Regions from separate parts of the Pseudomonas sp. WMBT8 genome, predicted to be linked through region 2. Evidence: predicted binding sites of a transcription regulator. Region 2 holds the regulator's gene; each other region holds the start of a gene.
What was found. The regulator FliA, encoded in region 2, starts transcription of late flagellar genes. The targets are predictions, from matches to a motif close to CTAAAGTTTNNNNNNNNNNNGCCGNTAA.
Positions count from the first base shown of each region.

Region 1: the regulator FliA is predicted to act here: its motif matches at 2,112-2,139, upstream of ACO77H_RS27060 (methyl-accepting chemotaxis protein).
Region 3: the regulator FliA is predicted to act here: its motif matches at 2,362-2,389, upstream of motA (flagellar motor stator protein MotA).
Region 4: the regulator FliA is predicted to act here: its motif matches at 2,641-2,668, upstream of ACO77H_RS21735 (methyl-accepting chemotaxis protein).

Region 1 is NZ_CP188096.1:5,907,046-5,911,704, reverse strand. Features, by position in the region: gene ACO77H_RS27070 (NorM family multidrug efflux MATE transporter) at 1-987, opposite strand, end outside; gene ACO77H_RS27065 (LysR substrate-binding domain-containing protein) at 1,140-2,060, shown strand; gene ACO77H_RS27060 (methyl-accepting chemotaxis protein) at 2,250-4,232, shown strand; gene ACO77H_RS27055 (ABC transporter six-transmembrane domain-containing protein) at 4,233-4,659, opposite strand, start outside.
Region 2 is NZ_CP188096.1:4,386,914-4,391,572, forward strand. Features, by position in the region: gene ACO77H_RS19795 (chemotaxis protein CheA) at 1-335, opposite strand, end outside; gene ACO77H_RS19800 (protein phosphatase CheZ) at 348-1,136, opposite strand; gene ACO77H_RS19805 (chemotaxis response regulator CheY) at 1,155-1,529, opposite strand; gene fliA (RNA polymerase sigma factor FliA) at 1,698-2,438, opposite strand; gene fleN (flagellar synthesis regulator FleN) at 2,435-3,268, opposite strand; gene flhF (flagellar biosynthesis protein FlhF) at 3,370-4,659, opposite strand, start outside.
Region 3 is NZ_CP188096.1:565,363-570,021, forward strand. Features, by position in the region: gene ACO77H_RS02375 (rhodanese-like domain-containing protein) at 1-697, opposite strand, end outside; gene ACO77H_RS02380 (HDOD domain-containing protein) at 755-2,290, opposite strand; gene motA (flagellar motor stator protein MotA) at 2,457-3,308, shown strand; gene motB (flagellar motor protein MotB) at 3,312-4,334, shown strand; gene rsgA (small ribosomal subunit biogenesis GTPase RsgA) at 4,449-4,659, opposite strand, start outside.
Region 4 is NZ_CP188096.1:4,774,900-4,779,558, reverse strand. Features, by position in the region: gene ACO77H_RS21740 (nitroreductase family protein) at 1-224, shown strand, start outside; gene ACO77H_RS21735 (methyl-accepting chemotaxis protein) at 429-2,567, opposite strand; gene ACO77H_RS21730 (YbaN family protein) at 2,694-3,098, opposite strand; gene ACO77H_RS21725 (biliverdin-producing heme oxygenase) at 3,277-3,885, opposite strand; gene ACO77H_RS21720 (TonB-dependent receptor) at 4,013-4,659, opposite strand, start outside.

The DNA.
Region 1 (4,659 bases), 1.5 Mb from region 2:
CAGCATCACCGTCGCGCCGAAGGCGATACCCACACGCCCGGCGAGCCGTGCGCCGAGCAGGTGCCCGCCGCCGTAATGCAAGCCGATGCGCATGGTGACCGCATAGGACATGCCCGCCGGGACCATGAACGCCACCGAGACGATTTGCAGGGCAATCTGGTGGGCCGCCAACTGCGTACTGCCCATGGTGCCCATGCACAGCGCCGCGAAGGCGAACAAGCCGACTTCCACTGCATAGGTGCCGCCAATCGGCAGGCCCAGGCGCCACAGCTCGCGCAAGTAATGCAGGTTGGGCTGCAACAGGCCCTTGCCCAATGGGTAGGCGGCGTAGGCGCGGTTGTATTTGATGTACCACAACAGCGCCAGGGCCATGCAGTTGGCGACAATCGCCGTGACCAGGCCGATGCCCATCAGGCCCAGTTTGGGCAGGCCGAACATGCCTTCGATCAATGCATGGTTGAGCAGGTAGTTGATCACCGTGCCGCACAGGCTGATCACCATCACCGGGGTGGCTTTGCCGATGGCGCTGGTGAAGCCGCGCAGGGCCATGAATGTCAGGTAGCCGGGCAGGGCAAACGGCAGGATCATCAGGAACTGGCCGGCCGACTGCACGTTGGTCTCGGTCTGGCCGAACATCAGCAGCACCGGCTTGAGGTTCCACAGCAGCAGGCCCGCCACCAAGGCCATCAGCCAGGCCAGCCACAGGCCGGCCTGGGTCAGGCGGGTAGCGCCTTCGATATCACCGGCGCCCTGGCGAATGGCGACCAGGGTGCCCACGGCGGCAATCACGCCGATGCAAAAGATCGACACGAACGAATAGCTCGCCGCGCCGAGCCCACCGCCGGCCAGGGCTTCGGGGCTCAGGCGGGCCATCATCAGGGTGTCGGTCAGCACCATCAGCATGTGCGCCAGCTGTGAGGCAATCAACGGCCCTGACAGCCGCAGAATGGCCCAGAGTTCGGTACGCGCCGGATGCTGCATGATCATCACGCTCAATATTTGCACAAAGGGTAGAAGGGTTGATTTTCGACGCTCTCAGCGCTTTTCACAAAGGGATAAATGCGATCATTGGCATGATTAAAACTCATGCCAGGATGATTCTGGTAGGGTTTGCGGATCGTGCCGTCGGAGTTTTCCTCATGTCTCGTCGCCTTCCTCCGCTGTATGCCTTGCGTGCATTTGAAGCCGCCTCACGGCACAACTCCTTCACCCGTGCCGCCGAAGAACTGTCCATCACCCAAAGTGCGGTCAGCCGGCATATCCGCACCCTGGAGGAGCATTTCGCCTGTCGCCTGTTCCAGCGCAGCGGGCGCACCTTGCAGCTCACCGAATCGGCGCGCTTGCTGCTGCCGGGCGTGCGCGAGGGCTTCGCCGCCCTGGAGCGCGCCTGCCATACCTTGAATGCCGAAGATGACATCCTGCGCATGAAGGCCCCGTCGACCCTGACCATGCGCTGGTTGCTGGCACGCCTGAGTCGGTTCCGGCACTTGCAGCCGGGCAACGAGGTGCAGTTGACCAGTGCGTGGATGAGCATCGATGAGGTGGATTTCAACCAGGAGCCGTTCGACTGCGCGGTCCTACTGAGCGATGGGCACTTTCCCACAGATTGGGAGGCCAGTTACCTGTTCCCCGAACTGCTGATCCCGGTGGGCGCGCCGAACCTGCTCAACGATGGCCCCTGGGATGTGGAGCGCCTGGCCGGCGCTGAACTGCTGCACCCCACGCCGGACCGGCGTGATTGGCGCCGTTGGTTGCAACGCACCGGCCTGGCCTCTCGTGTCGCCATCAAGGGTGGGCAGGTGTTCGATACGCTGGAGTTGGGCATGATTGCCGCCGCTCGGGGCTATGGCGTGTCCATGGGGGATTTGCTGATGGTTGCCGAAGATGTGGCGCAGGGGCGCTTGAGCCTGCCCTGGCCTACTGCGGTGGCCAGCGGCGAAAGTTACTACCTGGTCTGGCCCAAGACCCGCCCCGGCGGCGAGCGCCTGCGCAGGCTCTCGGACTTCCTGCAAAGTGAGGTCCGGGCCATGACACTGCCGCCAGTGGAGCAGCTCGACTGAATCGATGCAGCGCGCGCAAACAATGCGTTTGAGTGATACCCCTGTAATTTGCTCAAGTATTGATCCAGGCCGCCGAAGTAGGTGTGTCGGAGCCGCCATTAGTTGCGGCTCAGCGTGCCCCCCAATCCAAGAAATTCGCCGATTAGCGCTATGAGATCAGGACGATCCGGGCCTCGGCCAGGAGCTGTCATGTCTCAACCCCGCGCCCGCATCGCTTCGCAGCTGGGCATTGCCTTGGCGGTCATATTGGCTGTCGTGATCAGCGCCAGCACCCTATTTGCCCTGCGCTCCCTGGATTCGGCCAACCTGCAAACCCGCGAAGAACACCTGGCCAGCGAAGCGCGCTTGCTCGCCGACCAACTCAATACCTTCCACAGCACCCTGCGCGAGAGCACCGAGCGTTTGAGCGGGTTGTTTGAGCAGCGCTTCGCCGCCGGGTTGCGCGTGCATCCCGAGCAGAAAGTGAACGTGGCCGGGGTACAGACCCCGAGCCTGTACCTGGGCGACCAGGTGTTGAACAACAACTTCGACGAGGTTGATGAGTTCAAGCAGATGTCCGGTGGCGTGGCTACGGTGTTCGTGCGCAGTGGCGAAGACTTTGTCCGCATCAGCACCTCCCTGACCAAACAGGACGGCAACCGTGCGATCGGCACCGTGCTGGATCGCCAGGGCCCGGCCTACCAGCGCCTGCTTGCCGGGCAGAGCTACATTGGCCGTGCGGTTCTGTTCGAGCGCTCCTACATGACCCAATACAGCCCGGTGCGCGATGCCAGCGGCCAGGTGATTGCGGTGTTGTTTATCGGTTTTGACTACACCGATGCGCAGAACGCCCAGTTCGCCAACCTCAAGCGTTTTCGCATTGGCCAGACCGGCTCGCTGGCGCTGCTGGACGAGCAAAAGCACTGGCTGGTGCCGCCCGCTGGTGTGCAGGCCCCGGAGCAGGCGGTTGCGCCGATCCTGGAGCTGGCGCAAAAGCCCGGCCAGGGGCGTTTCTGGAGTGACCAGGGCGAGGACTTCTACAGCGTTGCGGTGCCGTTTGACGGCGGCCCGTGGTCGGTGGTGGCGACCATGCCCAAGGCCGAGATCCGCGCGGTGACCTGGGCCGTGGGTATCCGCCTGGTAATCGGCAGCGTGCTGGCGATGCTGTTGGCCGTGGGCGCGGCGGTCTGGCTGCTGCGCAGCAAACTCCAGCCCCTGGGTGACCTGGTGCGCCAGGCCGAAGCCCTGGGCGCCGGTGATTTGAGTGCGCGGCTGAATGTGTCCAGCCATGACGAGATCGGTCAACTGGCGCGCAGTTTCAACCAGATGGGTGAAGCCCTGTCGACCATGGTCTCCCACATCCGCGAGGCGGCCGAAGAGGTCAACAGCCGCGCCCAGGCGCTGTCGGGTCTGTCGGGCGGGGCCTATGAGGGCATGGAGCAGCAGTCCGGCGAGATCACCAGCATGGCCGGCGCGGTGGAAGAGTTCAGCGCCACCTCGTTGAACATTGCCGACAACATGGGCAATACCGAGCGCCTGGCCCAGGAAAATGCCCAGCAGACCCGCATCGGTCGCAACTCGATGCAGGAGGCGTCGTCGTCCCTGGAACATATCGCCACGGCACTCAACAGCACGGCCACGGTGATCAATACCCTGGGCCAACGCTCCCAGGAAATCGGCGGCATCGTCGGCGTGATCACCTCGATTGCCGATCAGACCAACCTGCTGGCGCTCAACGCCGCCATCGAGGCGGCGCGGGCCGGGGAGCAGGGGCGTGGGTTTGCCGTGGTCGCCGATGAAGTGCGCAACCTAGCCTCACGCACCCGCCAGGCCACCGATGAAATTTCCGGAATGATCCAGAGCATCCAGCAGGAAACCGGCAACGCCATCAGCACCATGGAGCAGGGCAATGTGCTGATGCAGGAAGGCCTGTCGCGCAACGCCGACGTGGCCTCGGCTCTGGCGCGCATCGACGAACAAAGCCGTTCGGCGGGGCAGCAGTTCGCCGCGATTACCACCGCGACCCAGGAGCAAAGCAGCACCGCGACTTTGCTCAGCAGCAACCTGCAGAGCATTGCCCTGGCCAACAGTGAGCAGCGGGAAGTGGTGTCGAACCTTGCGATCACTGCCCGGGAGCTGGAGACGTTGGCGGCGGGGTTGCGGCAGGAGGTGGATCGGTTTCGACAAGGCTGATCAATCCCCGAGCCCCGGGTCCACCCGTTTGCCGATGTCCTTGAGTCGCGCCAGTTGATCAACCATCCCTGGCGCTTCGTCGAGACTGCTGACGAAGGTCCACAGGTACGTCATCACCGCATAGACATGACCGGCCTTGACCGCTGGCGACAAGGCCAGTTGGCTGATCGCTACGATGAACAGTAGCGCTGCCAGCGTGCCGAGAAACAGGTAGGCGGCGGCTTCGCGGTCCGACAGCCAGATACGCAGGCGTGACAGCAACTGGTAATGGCGTCGCAATGTCTGGGCGCCCACCTTTTCCACCAGGCCAATTTCTTTCTCCAGGCGGTTATTCAACCGTTCGTGCAACTGCTCGTTACGGCGGGCAAATCGCGGTAGCAGGATGATGCAAAGCAGCAATGCCGCAAAGCAGGCCAGGCCCACCCAA
Region 2 (4,659 bases):
ATCGGTGCGCGTTCGCGCACTTCATTGAACATGCCGTTGACCGCGTCCAGGGCTTCGAGGATCACGTCCATCAATTCCGAATCAACGTGACGCTCACCCTTGCGCAGGATGTCGAACACGTTTTCGGCGATGTGGCAGCACTCCACCAGCTCATGGAGCTGGAGGAAGCCGGCGCCCCCTTTTACAGTGTGAAAACCGCGAAAAATTGCATTGAGCAGGTTCGCATCATCCGGTCGGCTTTCCAGCTCGACCAGTTGCTCGGACAACTGCTCTAGAATTTCGCCGGCCTCTACAAGGAAATCCTGAAGGATTTCTTCATCGGCGCCGAAGCTCATATTGCGTGCTCCTTAGAAGCCTAAACTGGACAGCAAATCGTCTACGTCATCTTGACCTGACATAACGTCTTCACGTTTATCGGCATGAATCTGCGGACCTTCACCCTTGGCGAGGTGTTTTTGTGGATCTTTTTCCGAGAGGATCGCTTCGCGGTCGTGTTCGATGCCGGCAAAACGGTCGACCTGACCGGCCATCAGCACCAGTTTGAGCAGGTTGCTTTCCACTTCGGTGACCAGCAGGGTCACGCGCTTGATCACCTGGCCGGTCAGGTCCTGGTAGTCCTGGGCCAGCAGGATGTCATTGAGGTTGCTGGAAACCGTGCGGTTTTCCTGCTCGCTGCGTGACAGGAAACCCTCGACCCGGCGCGCCAGCTCGCGAAATTCTTCAGCACCCACTTCGCGCCGCATGAAGCGCCCCCAGTCAGCGCTCAACGCCTTGGCCTCATTGGCCATGCCGTTCACCAGGGGCGTGGCGTTTTCCACCAGGTCCATGGTGCGATTGGCTGCCGCCTCAGTCAGCCTGACCACGTAGGACAGGCGTTCGGTGGCATCGGTGATCTGCGAGATTTCCTCGGCCTGGGGCATGTGCGGGTCGATCTGGAAATTGACGATCGCACTGTGCAACTCACGGGTGAGCTTGCCCACTTCCTGATACAGGCCGCGGTCGCGGGTCTGGTTGAGCTCATGGATCAACTGCACTGCGTCGCCGAACTGGCCTTTTTCCAGGCTTTCGACGAGTTGGTGAGCATGTTTTTTCAGGGTCGACTCAAAGTCGGCCTGCGATGATTCTTTATGCTCCATAGCTCCCCCGTGGCAGCATCAATGACCGATGCGTTCGAAGATTTTTTCAATCTTCTCTTTCAAGGCCAGTGCAGTGAATGGCTTGACCACGTAGCCGTTGACCCCGGCCTGGGCGGCTTCGATGATCTGTTCACGCTTGGCTTCAGCGGTCACCATCAGCACAGGCAGGCTGCGCAGCTTTTCATCAGCGCGCACGTGGCGCAGCAGATCGATACCGGTCATGCCAGGCATGTTCCAGTCGGTTACCAGAAAGTCGATGCTCCCGCTGTTGAGGATCGGAATCGCCGTAATACCGTCATCCGCCTCGACCGTGTTAGTGAACCCAAGGTCACGCAACAGGTTTTTTATGATCCGCCGCATCGTTGAGAAGTCATCAACGATGAGGATTTTCATGTTCTTGTCCAATTCGACCTCCAAGCAGTCTTAAACGCGTCCAGCACCTGGGCGCGCCATATCATTCAACAGGCATTACACAAAAAGGACTGCTGGGGCACATCACGGGCCGCTCCCGCCGGGCTTGCGCCGTGGCGGTTATCGTTCGCACTGTCCCCACACTGCCTGTCAGCGCGCTCGCCACTCTCCCAAACGCCCCCGCAAGCGGGCCGCGCATTGGCTATGTAGCTGGCTGACCCGCGATTCGCTGACCCCCAGGACCTCACCGATTTCCTTGAGGTTCAGCTCTTCGTCGTAGTACAGCGCCAACACCAGCCGCTCACGTTCCGGCAGATTGGCAATCGCCTCTGCCAGGGCGCCCTGGAAGCGTTCATCTTCCAGGTCGCGTGAAGGCTCCTGGTGAGCGCTCGCGCCATCCTCGTGCAGCCCTTCATGTTCGCCGTCCTGCAGCAGGTCGTCGAAACTGAACAGGCGGCTGCCCAAGGTATCGTTCAAAATCCCGTAGTAATCGTCGAGACTCAATTGGAGTTCGGCCGCAACTTCGTGATCTTTAGCGTCGCGACCGGTTTTTGCTTCAATTGAGCGAATTGCGTCACTCACCATCCGGGTATTGCGGTGGACCGAACGCGGCGCCCAATCACCTTTACGCACTTCATCGAGCATCGCGCCACGGATACGGATACCCGCATACGTCTCGAAACTCGCACCCTTGCTCGCGTCGTACTTGGTCGACACTTCGAGCAGGCCGATCATCCCCGCCTGGATCAGGTCTTCGACCTGGACACTGGCGGGCAGGCGTGCCAGCAGGTGGTAGGCAATGCGCTTGACCAGGGGCGCATAGCGCTCGATCAATTCGCCCTGGCTGTCACGCGCTGATTTTTTGTAAAGGTTGTAGCCGCTGGCTGTCATAGCACCGGTCCCGCACTCGTCTGATGCACCAATCGCTCGACGAAAAACTCCAGATGCCCCCGGGGATTGGCGGGCAGTGGCCAGGTATCGACCTTCTGAGCAATTGCCTTGAACGCCAACGCGCATTTCGAACGAGGGAACGCTTCATAGACTGCACGCTGCTTTTGCACAGCCTTGCGCACACACTCGTCATAGGGAACTGCGCCGACGTATTGTAAGGCGACATCGAGGAAGCGATCCGTGACCTTGGTCAACTTGGCGAACAGGTTGCGCCCTTCTTGCGGGCTCTGGGCCATGTTGGCAAGCACGCGGAAGCGGTTCATGCCGTAGTCGCGGTTGAGCAGTTTGATCAGGGCGTAGGCGTCGGTGATCGAGGTGGGTTCGTCGCAGACCACCAGCAATACTTCTTGCGCGGCGCGCACGAAGCTGACCACGGACTCGCCGATCCCGGCGGCAGTGTCGATCACCAGCACGTCGAGGTTGTCGCCGATATCACTGAAGGCCTGGATCAGGCCGGCGTGCTGCGCCGGGCTCAGATGCACCATGCTCTGGGTGCCGGAGGCGGCCGGGACGATGCGAATCCCCCCAGGCCCCTGCAACAGCACGTCGCGCAGCTCACAGCGGCCTTCAATGACATCGGCCAGGGTATGTTTGGGCGTCAGTCCCAGCAGAACGTCAACGTTCGCCAGGCCCAGGTCGGCATCCAGCAGCATGACGCGGCGGCCAAGCTCTGCCAGGGCCAGGGACAAATTCACTGACACGTTAGTTTTCCCGACGCCACCTTTGCCGCCGGTCACCGCGATCACCTGTACGGGATGCATGCTGCCCATGTTCTTTCTTTACCTTGTCTTGCTTAGCCGCAGGCTACATAGGGTGGCCGCGGTAGCAGACCATCGATGTAGGTACATTGCACTGTGTTGCATGTTGCCGTTCAGCCGACCCGCTTGGCTGGGTTGTGATAGAGGTCGGCGAACATATCCGCCATCGCCTCTTCACTGGGTTCGTCCTGCATTTGCACACTGACCGCGCGGCTGACCAACTGATGACGGCGCGGCAGATGCAAGTCATCCGGGATCCGCGGCCCGTCGGTCAGGTAGGCGACCGGTAATTCATGGCTGATGGCAAGGCTCAACACTTCGCCCAGGCTTGCGGTTTCATCCAGCTTAGTCAGGATGCAACCGGCCAGCCCACAACGTTTGTAGCTGTGGTACGCAGCAGTCAGAACCTGTTTCTGGCTGGTTGTTGCAAGTACCAGGTAATTTTTCGACTTGATCCCGCGCCCGGCCAGGCTTTCCAGTTGCATGCGCAATGCCGGGTCGCTGGCTTGCAGGCCAGCGGTATCGATCAGCACCACGCGCTTGCGCAGCAGCGGGTCGAGGGCGTTGGCCAGGGACTGGCCCGGGTCGACATGGGTCACCGGCACATTGAGGATCCGGCCCAGGGTCTTGAGCTGTTCCTGGGCACCGATGCGGTAGCTGTCCATGCTCACCAGCGCAATGTTATGGGCGCCGTACTTGAGGACATAACGGGCGGCCAGCTTGGCCAGGGTGGTGGTCTTGCCCATGCCGGCAGGGCCGACCATGGCAATCACGCCACCTTCTTCAAGGGGTTCGATTTCCGGGGTCTGGATCATCCGCGCCAGGTGCGCCAGCAACATGCGCCAGGCCTGGCGAGGCTCTTCTATGCCGGTGGTCAGTTCCAGCAAGTCGCGCGACAACGGGCCGGACAGGCCGATGCGTTGCAGGCGGCGCCAGAGGTTGGCCTGTTGCGGCTTGCTGCCTTGCAACTGGTTCCAGGCCAGCGAGCCCAACTGCACTTCCAGCAGTTCACGCAGGCCATTGAGTTCAAAACGCATCGAGTCGAACACGCGCTGGTCGACCGCAGCGGCCGGTGCTGGCGCGGCGGGACGTGGCGGCTCGACAAAAGTCGGTTCGACGAGTGGCTCGGCCGCCGTCAGCGGCAGGCCGGCAAACAATTGGCGATTGGTGGTCGCATCGCTGTCGCCACGCATGCTCAGCTCGGCCTGGGCCGAGACAATACGCGAGGCGGTCTTGCGCAACTCGTCTTCGAGTTCCATGTTCGGCACGCGCGGCGCCAAGGCCTGGGGTTTGTAATCCAGGGCAGCCGTCAGCTCGACACCGCCGGCAATGCGACGGTTACCGATAATAGCCGCGTCGGCGCCCAGTTCATCACGAACCAGCTTCATGGCCTGACGCATATC
Region 3 (4,659 bases), 2.3 Mb from region 2:
GAGTCTGGCAGTGGGTAATGATTTCTTTGTCTTTGCTCAGGCCCAGGCCTTCGAGGATCTGCGGCATGTCGCGGCGGATTCGCAGGTTGCGCGCCTTGTCCATGCCCGCCGTCCATTCGAAGTTGACTGCGCCGGGAATATGTCCGCCCTTGGCGGCGAGGACTTTCTCTCCCGAATATTCCAGCGGCCCGCGTGCATCCCAGATGCCCAGGTCGGCAGCGCCGAGGCGGCTTTGCAGGTACTCGCGGGTGGCGGTGGGCTCGTCGTGCAGGGTCAGGCTGACCGGCCCACCCACGGCAGCGGTTGCCTCGGTGGACACCGGGTGCTGCTCGTCCAGCCACGCCAGCAGGCCGCCATCGAGGTAGTGATACTTTTTGTGGCCGATCACGTCGAGCAGCCAGATAAAGCGCCCGGCCCAGCCGCCGCCTTCGTCGTCGTACACCACGTAGGTGGCGTCCGGAGTGTGGCCCAGTTCGCCGAACAGCTTCTCCAGGTCGGCCTTGGCCGGCAGCAGCCCCGGTGCCGGAGGCTGGCCCAGTTGGGTGCGTTTGGGATCAACAAAGTGCGCGCCGGGGATATGCCCCTGGGCATAACGGGCGGCGCTGGTGAGGTCCACCAGAATCAACGGCTCGGCGGCGAGGCGGCCAAGCAGGTCGCTGGGCTCGATCACCAGCGGCAAGCCAGAAAAGTCAGGCATGTGAGGTCTCCCGGGCACTAGGTTGGGCGATAAAAGAGGGCGATTGTAACGCAAGCATCAGGTGGTGCGGTTGGTAAAGCAGTGCAGGGCTTTCTCGATGCATTGGGCGGTTTTACCGAAGGCCTGCACGGTGGTTTCGGAGAACGGCCCGCCACCCTGGTCGGCCACCATCAGCATCACCACCCGGCCGTTACAGCTCAGGGAGCGCAACAGCAGGTGCTCGCCGACAAACAGGCGACGCAATGAGGCCGGCAGCAGTGCCGCGAATTGCGCGTGATTGTCCGGGTTAAGGCGCACCTGCGCAGACTTCTCCAGCAGGCGTTGCAGCAGCGTGCTTTGTGCGGTTTCAAGGCTCAGGTTGGCGGCGTCCTTGGGCAGGCCATCGACCTGATGCACGCGCAGCGTGGCCAAGGCCTTGTCGGCCATCAGCAACATGACGCGCTGCATGCCACTGGCCACCAGGGCCTCCTTGGCACAGGTGGTCAGGTGCATGGCGTTGGCGAAGCGGCTGGGCTCCACCAACAGTTCGCTGCAGCGCTTGCGCCAGACCGCCAGGGATTCGGCGGTGGGCGGCGGTGCTGGCAGCAGGCCGCGATGCACCCGCTGCACATGCCACGGCCAGATCAGTGCCAACGCTGGGTGCCAGAGACCGGCGGTCAAGGTATGGCGGGCGCTGATGGCTGCCTGCTGGTGCACCTGTTGCTGCACATCGGCCAGCGGTTGTTGCAGGTACAGTGCGGTGAGGTACTGCCAGCGCTGGGTGTGCGGGCAGGTCCAGGACTCCTGCGCTGCCAGCGCCATGCCATTGGCCAGCAGCACGGTGTTGGCCGGCTGGTTCAGCCAGCGCCGCAGCGCTGGGTCGTCATCGAGTTTTTGCTGCTGGCTCAAGGGCGCTTCATCGCGGGCGATGTGCAGGGCCTTGACCAGCAAGCGTTGTTCCTTGAGCAGCAGTTGGTAGCCCTGGGACACCCAGATCGGCAAGCGCCAGGCCTCGGTCAGCCCCAGGCACAGTTCCAGCAGGCGCACGCCGAACAGTTCCTGCTCGACCTTGCGTGCCGATTGGCCCTTGTGGATCACCCGCAGTTCCCATTCTTCCAAAAGCTTTGGGTAGGCCACGGCCATCGGCCACAGCGGCGAGAGAAACAGCAGGCTGCCCCAATGAATGTCCTGCCACAGGCGCGCCAGGCGGCTGGCGAACAGGCCATTGGCTTGTTGCGAGGCGTGCTGGCTGATCAGTTGCAGTTGACGCAGGGCCACGGGGATTTCATTGAGCGGCACCGACGGCAGGCGCACGAGCAGTTCTTCGGTGCGCTTGAGGCCGAGGCGGTTGATCGCCACTTCAAGGTTTTCTGCAGGCTCTGCCAGGCTGCCGTGGGCCTGGTTGTTGGCTTCGCGCATAACGCTCAGGACTAGCGCCGGGCTGTCTTGCATCAGCTCCGCAATATCTCGCAACGAACGGCGGCTGTCGCCGATGGCCTTGCACACCGCAACGTGGCTCGCTTGCGGGACGGGCAGGTGCACCTCGTCCAGACGCTTGATCCAGCCAGCCAGGGAGTTGGGTTTTGCAGTTGGGACTGTCGTTTCGTTTGCCATGATTGGGGCGCGATCATCACTTGCGGTCAACACGCCCGGAGTGGGCCGAACTGGCTTTTCGCCTTAACGGCCTATAGTCTGGCGCAGTTTTGCCGATAAGTAGAAGAAGAGTTTTTAGATCTTCCGAATATGTCCATGAACCCGACGGCGCAAGTACTCATCCCCTATGGCTAAAATTATCGGCATCATCGTCGTCATCGCAAGCGTGCTCGGCGGATACGTTCTGTCCCACGGTAAAATTGCTGCGCTGATCCAGCCCTTCGAAGTGCTGATCATCGGCGGTGCGGCGTTTGGCGCTTTCCTGCAGGCTAACCCAGGCTACATGACCATGCACGTGGTCAAAAAGTCGCTGGGCATGTTCAGCTCGCGCTTTTCCCACACGTTCTATCTGGAAGTGCTGGGCCTGGTCTACGAGATCCTCAACAAGAGCCGCCGCGAAGGCATGATGGCCATTGAGGCAGATATCGAGGACGCTGCAGCGAGCCCGATTTTCGCCAAGTACCCGGCCGTGCTCAAGGATGAGCGCATGACCGCCTACATCTGCGACTACCTGCGCATCATGTCCTCCGGCAACATGGCCCCGCACGAGCTGGAAGGCCTGTTCGACATGGAGCTGTTCAGCTTGAAAGAAGAGCTGGAGCACCCGTCCCACGCCGTGACCGGCATCGCCGACGGCATGCCCGGTTTCGGTATTGTCGCGGCGGTACTGGGTATCGTGGTGACCATGGCGTCCCTGGGCGAGGGCGACCAGGCGGCCATCGGTATGCACGTAGGCGCGGCGCTGGTGGGGACCTTCTTCGGTATTCTCGCGGCCTATGGTTTCTTTGGCCCGCTGGCCACCTCCCTGGCCCACGATGCCAAGGAAGAGCTGAACATCTACGAAGCAATCAAGGCGTCGCTGGTGGCTTCGGCTTCCGGTATGCCGCCGTCCCTGGCCGTGGAATTCGGGCGCAAGGTGCTGTATCCGAAGCACCGCCCGAGCTTTGCCGAGCTGGAACAAGCAGTTCGCGGTCGCTAAGCCATGGAAAACAACCAGCCAATCATCATCAAGCGCGTCAAGCGCTTCGCTGCCGGGCACCACGGCGGCGCCTGGAAAATCGCCTTCGCCGACTTTGCGACGGCGATGATGGCGTTCTTCCTGGTGCTGTGGCTGATGTCCACTGCGACGCCGGAACAGAAGATCGCCATCGCCGGTTATTTCAAGGATCCCATCGGCTTCTCCGAGAGTGGCACGCCGTTTGTGATCGACCTGGGTGGTTCGCCAGAATTGGCTCCCGAGCGCACCATCAACCCGGAAGTCCAGACCGAAGCGCCCCAGAAAAACATCCCGATCGAACGCCAGACCGTCGAGAGCATGGCCGAACAGGTCGAGCAGGAACGCCTGGAGTTGTTGCTGCAAGAGCTGCAGAACAAGGTCGACGAGAACCCGCAACTGCAAAAATTCAAGGATCAGATCCACTTCGAGATCACCCCGGACGGCCTGCGTATCCAGATCATGGATGACGCCAATCGACCGATGTTCGACTCTGGCAGTGCGCGCCTCAAGCCCTACTTCGAAGACATCCTGCTGGCCATGGCCGACACCATCAAGGCGGTGCCGAACAAGATCAGCGTCAGCGGCCATACCGATGCCAAGCCGTATTCGGGCCTGGGCGATTTCGGTAACTGGGAGCTGTCCGCCAACCGCGCCAACGCCGCCCGCCGTGCCCTGGTGGCTGGCAGTTACCCAGACACCCAGGTGGCGCGGGTGGTGGGCTTTGCTTCATCGCAGTTGTTTGATACCCAGGACCCATTCAACCCGATCAACCGGCGCATCGACATCGTGGTGTTGACCAAAAAAGCCCAGCGCGCCATCGAAGGCGAGCAGGGCACTCCACCGCCAGTGCCGACCCAGGGCGAGGGCGCTCCGGGTGAAGTCCCGGTGGACCCGAACGCCCTGCCACCCGAGCAGCAGCCGTTGCCGGCCCATGAGCTGCGCCAGAAGCTGAATTTGTTTGACGAGGGTGGGGTGAAGGCTCCCGGAGAAGCCCCGGCCGGTAGCTGATGCGGCTTAGGTGGGAGTGGGCTTGCTCGCGATAGCATCACCTCGGTGCATCAGTTGCACCGAGTTGTCTGCATCGCGGGGAAGCCCGGTCCCACACAAGCGCGTACCTACGACTTAATAGCTGCTTTCGGGCAAGCTGGCGATGATCGAGCGATAGCTGTTCATCCGTTGTTGCTGCACGCGCCCGTCTTCCAGGGCCTTGAGCAAGGCGCAGCCTGGCTCGCGGTCGTGCTTGCAGTCGCGAAAGCGACAAGTGCCGATCAGGTCGTTGAACTCGATGAAACCCGCTTCGACATCAGCACGGCTGACGTGGCCCAGGCCGAAC
Region 4 (4,659 bases), 390 kb from region 2:
CCTGTGCGGCCCACGGTATTTTGCTGGCGGCGTATGCCCAGGGGATCGGTGCGGTGTGGCGCACCGGCGAGTTGTCGTATTCGGCGCATGTGGCCAAGGGCCTGGGGTTGACCGCGGGTGAGGAAGTGATTGGCTTCCTTTATCTGGGGACCGCGCAGAACCCGCCGCGTACGGCGGCCAAAGAAGACATCACGGCGTTTGTCAGCGCCTGGACCGGTCTCTGACCCACCGCAAACCTATGTGGGAGCGGGCTTGCTCGCGAATGCGGTGGGTCAGTCAATACATTCATTACTGACCCACCGCATTCGCGGGCAAGCCCGCTCCCACATTTGATCTTCACTGCTTTAAGCATTGCGTTCGCTTAATTGATCGGCGTTAGGGCAAGCCCACTCCCGCAAGGGGTATTTCATTGTTTTCAGGACCTGGGCTTACACCCGGAACTGATCCATCAGTTTCATCTGCTGATTGGCCAATGCATTCAATTGGCTGCTGATCGCCGCTGATTCAGTGGCCTGGCCAGTCAATGTCTCGGTCACGGTACGGATCGCCGAAACGTTGCGGTTGACCTCTTCGGCCACGGCGCTCTGTTCTTCGGCGGCGCTGGCGATTTGCAGGTTCATGTCGCTGATCACCGTCACCGCATCGCTGATCTTGCCCAGGGCCTGGACCGCCTGCTGGATCTGCCCGGCGTTGTTCTGTGCCTGGCTCTGGCTCGAATGCATGGTGGTCACCACCCCACGGGTCGCACTCTGGATGCGTTCGATCACCAGGCGGATTTCTTCCACCGAATCCTGGGTGCGCCGCGCCAGGTTACGTACCTCGTCCGCCACTACCGCAAACCCCCGCCCGCTTTCCCCGGCGCGCGCGGCTTCAATCGCGGCATTGAGGGCCAGCAGGTTGGTCTGCTCGGCAATGCTGCGGATCACCTCCAGCACCGAGCCGATCTGCTCACTGTTGACCGCCAGGGCTTCGACTTCAGTCACCGCCTTGCTGACTTCTTCGGCGAGGGTGGTGATATCGCGGGTGCTGCGCTCGATAATCGCCAGGCCTTCGCGGGCCGATTGATCGGCGCCGCGCGCTGCACTGGCCGCGTTTGAGGCGCTGTTGGCCACATCATGGGCGGTGGCGCTCATCTCGTTGGAGGCGGTTGCCACCTGGTCGATCTCGCGGAACTGTACCTGCATGCCTTCGCTGGTCTGGCGGGCGATTTCCGAGGACTGGTCGGCGGTGCCGCGGGCTTCGGTGATGCTCTGCTTGATCTGGGCGATGGTCGGTTGCAGTTTGTCGAGGAAGCGGTTGAACCAACTGACCAGCTCCCCCAGTTCGTCTTTTTTCGTGTAGGCCAGGCGTTGGGTCAGGTCGCCGTCGCCGCTGGCAATGTCCTTGAGCATCGCCGCCACGCTGTTGATCGGGCGGGTCACGCCGGTAGCGGTCAGCCACATCAGCAGCAGGCCCAGCAGGCCGGCTACGGCGCCGACCAACAGCGCTTGCAGCGTGCCACGGGCCTGGGCCTCGTCGAGCACCCCTTGCAGCTTGACCGAGTCGGCCAGCAGCACGTCCTTGGGCAGTTTGATCACCACGCCCCAAGGCTTGGCATCGGCAATCGGCTTGACCGGATACACCGCGCGAATCGTATCGTCCTGCTCGCGGACCTTGCGCGTGTCACTGGCCAGCAGTTGCACGATCTCTTTGCCTTCGGCGCCGAGCACATCGACGATGCTCTTGCCGACCTTGTCCGGCTCGCCGCTGTAGCTGGCAATCAGGCCACTGCTGGAGAGGATTTCCATGATCCCGGCGCCGTCAAACAGCTCTTTTTGCGCGGTATTGGCCGCCGCTTGCAGGGCATCCAGCGCAATGTCGACGCCGATCACCCCAATGACCTTGCCGTCGGCCAGCAGCGGCAGGGAGATGGTGGTCATCAGCATCGACTTGCCGGCGACTTCATCGGCGTACGGGTCCAGCAGGCAGACGTTGCGGGTATCCCGTGGGCAGGTGTACCAGATGTTGTAGGGCGTACCGCTGAGGTTGAGGGTGGTCTTGGTCAGGTCCGCTTCCACCATCACGGTGTTCAGCCCTTCGCCACCGGCACGGCTCCAGTAGCTGGAGAACCGCCCGGCCTCGTTGGAGGCGCGCAGCTTGTCGTTGATAAATTCGCTGTCCTTGCCATCCAGGCCGTTGGGTTCAAACGACAACCAGATCCCCAGCACCTTGGTATTGCGCTCGAACGCAGTCTTGATCCGCTGGTTGAGTTCCTCGCGCACGGTGGCCGCTTCCAGCGAACGCTTGGCGGCCATGTTACGCAGGTCCTTGACCTGGTCGGCGAGGGCGGTGACCACCAACAGGCTCTCGCCGAAGGCTTTCTGCACCTGCACGGCCTGCTCGGCGGCCCTGGCCTGAAGCAGGTTCTCCACGCTGGCGGTGAGCATGCGCGAGCTGGACGCGCTGACCAGTTGGTCGTTCTGGTTGGACTGGTAGATATTCAGGCTGACGATCAGCGCAATCACCCCCAACAGGCAGAGACCGGACAGCAGCACGATTTTCAAGCGGATGGAGAGGGTGTCGAACATGGGCTTACTCGCGATTGGACTTGTTGGTGTGCAAGCAGGGCAACGGCCAAGTCCATTCGGCGCTATGCCCGGAACATCGGCACCGACGGGTAATTCATGAGGAATAGGCGATGAGCGGTAGGGCGCTCAGGCAGCGGTTCGCGCGAGGCGTTCGGGGCGTGACCAGATCCACAGGTTGCCCAGGCTCATACCGGCGATGGCCAAGTAGATCGGCCAGCCGTGATCGAGCATCACCAGCATCAGGCCGGCACACAGCAACATGCTCACGGTGGCACTGACCTTGGCCCGACGGGCGATGATCTTGCCGTTGCGCCAGTTGAACAGGATCGGCCCGAACAGCCGGTGGTTTTCCAGCCAGGCGCTCAGGCGCGGCGAGCTCTTGGTGGCGGCCCAGGCGGCCAGCAGGATGAATTCGGTGGTGGGCAGGCCCGGCACGACAATCGCGATCAAGCCGATCCCCAGGCTGACATAGGCCAGCAGGCCGAACAGGATTCGGGCGAGTTTGGAGGAGGATTGGACGGGGGCTGTCATAGGTACGATTTGTCAGGGTTTCGAAAAATCTGAAAATGGAGCGCGATCAACATGTGGGAGCTGGCTTGCCTGCGATGCAGACGCTGCGGTGTATCAGTTAGACCGCAGCGATGCTATCGCAGGCAAGCCCGCTCCCACACAATCCCGCTCTCACATTCATTGCATTCCAGCAGCGCGATCAGGCCAGTTCTGGGGCGCTAGCGTACGCCTGTTCCAGCAACACGGTGAAGCGTACAAACGCATCCACGGCACCTTTTTCTGCTGCGGCTTCTTCTTCGGCGCTCAGTTCCAGGCTGTCGAGGGTGCGTGTGAAGCTCTTCCAGCCTTCTGCACGACCACCGGCTGGCTCGCCCAGGTGGCGGGCACCGAAGGTTTCGCTCAGGCCCAGGCCGACGGCACGCTTGATCAGGAACGCTGCGCCCAGCTTGGAACCTTCGGACACGAACAGCCAGCCCAGGGCCTGGGCCTTGCTCGGGTTCTGCACGGCACCGGCCACGGGGGCGGGTACTTCGGTTTCCAGGTCGGCCAGGTCCAGCTTGGCGGCTTCGGCGCGGCAGCGCTCGGCCAGGTCCGGCACCAGCTTGATCAGCTCGGGATCGTTGTACAGCGCCACCAGTTCCGATTGGAACAGGTACTGCGCCACCACGAAACGGGCGAAGTTGGCCTGGGTTTCAAACGGGGCGTGAGCCTTGACCAGGGCATCGAGCTTGGTGTGCGGCTCGTTGGTGATCTGGTTCAGGCGCTGGGAGCGCAGGCTTGCGCGTTCTGCGGTAGTGGAAGCGGTCATTGGATGTCCTTGAGAAGGAAAAGCGCCTTGTTGCCAGGCTGTTATTACTAGACGAACAAGAAGACGCGTCACAGTAAAAAATCCTCACCCCGCCGGCGATAAAACCGGCGAGGTGGGGCTGCATGGGTCAGATGTCCCAGATCAGGTTGATCGCAAAGTTGCGTCCTGGCTGGGTCAGGCGGTCCAGGCTGGCTGGCGAAGTCACGCCGGCTTCGCCCACACCGTCGTAGCTGCGCACGTCATCCCAGTTCCAGTATTTCTTGTCGGTCAGGTTGTACAGGCCGCCGTTGACGGTCAGATCGTCGGTGACTTTGTAGAAGCCGGTCAGGTCGACGATGCCAAAGCCCGGGGTCTTGAACGGGCCATTGGCCTTGATGCCGGTCGGGGTAAAGAACGTGGCGCTGTCGACCCGGTTCTGTTTCTTGACCAGGGTCCAGCTGACCAGCGCACCGTAGGTGTCCTGGTCGTAGCCCAGGCCGAACACACCCTTGAGCGGGTTGACGCTGTTCAGCGGCTGGCCGGTTTCGTCGTTGCGCCCGTGGGCGTAGGCAATCGCGCCCTTGGTATACAGGCCTTGCGGTGCGCCGAAGGCGTCCAGGTTCAAGCGCCCTTTGACCTCCATGCCCTTGATGGTGGCACGCTTGATGTTGCCTGGCTGGAAGATGGTGCCGGTGGGGCCCAGCGCGGCGTTGTCCTCGTCGATGAAGTCGCGGTACTTGTTATAGAACGCCGCGACGTCGAAATTGCCTGCGTCGAAGTTGCCACGGATCCCGG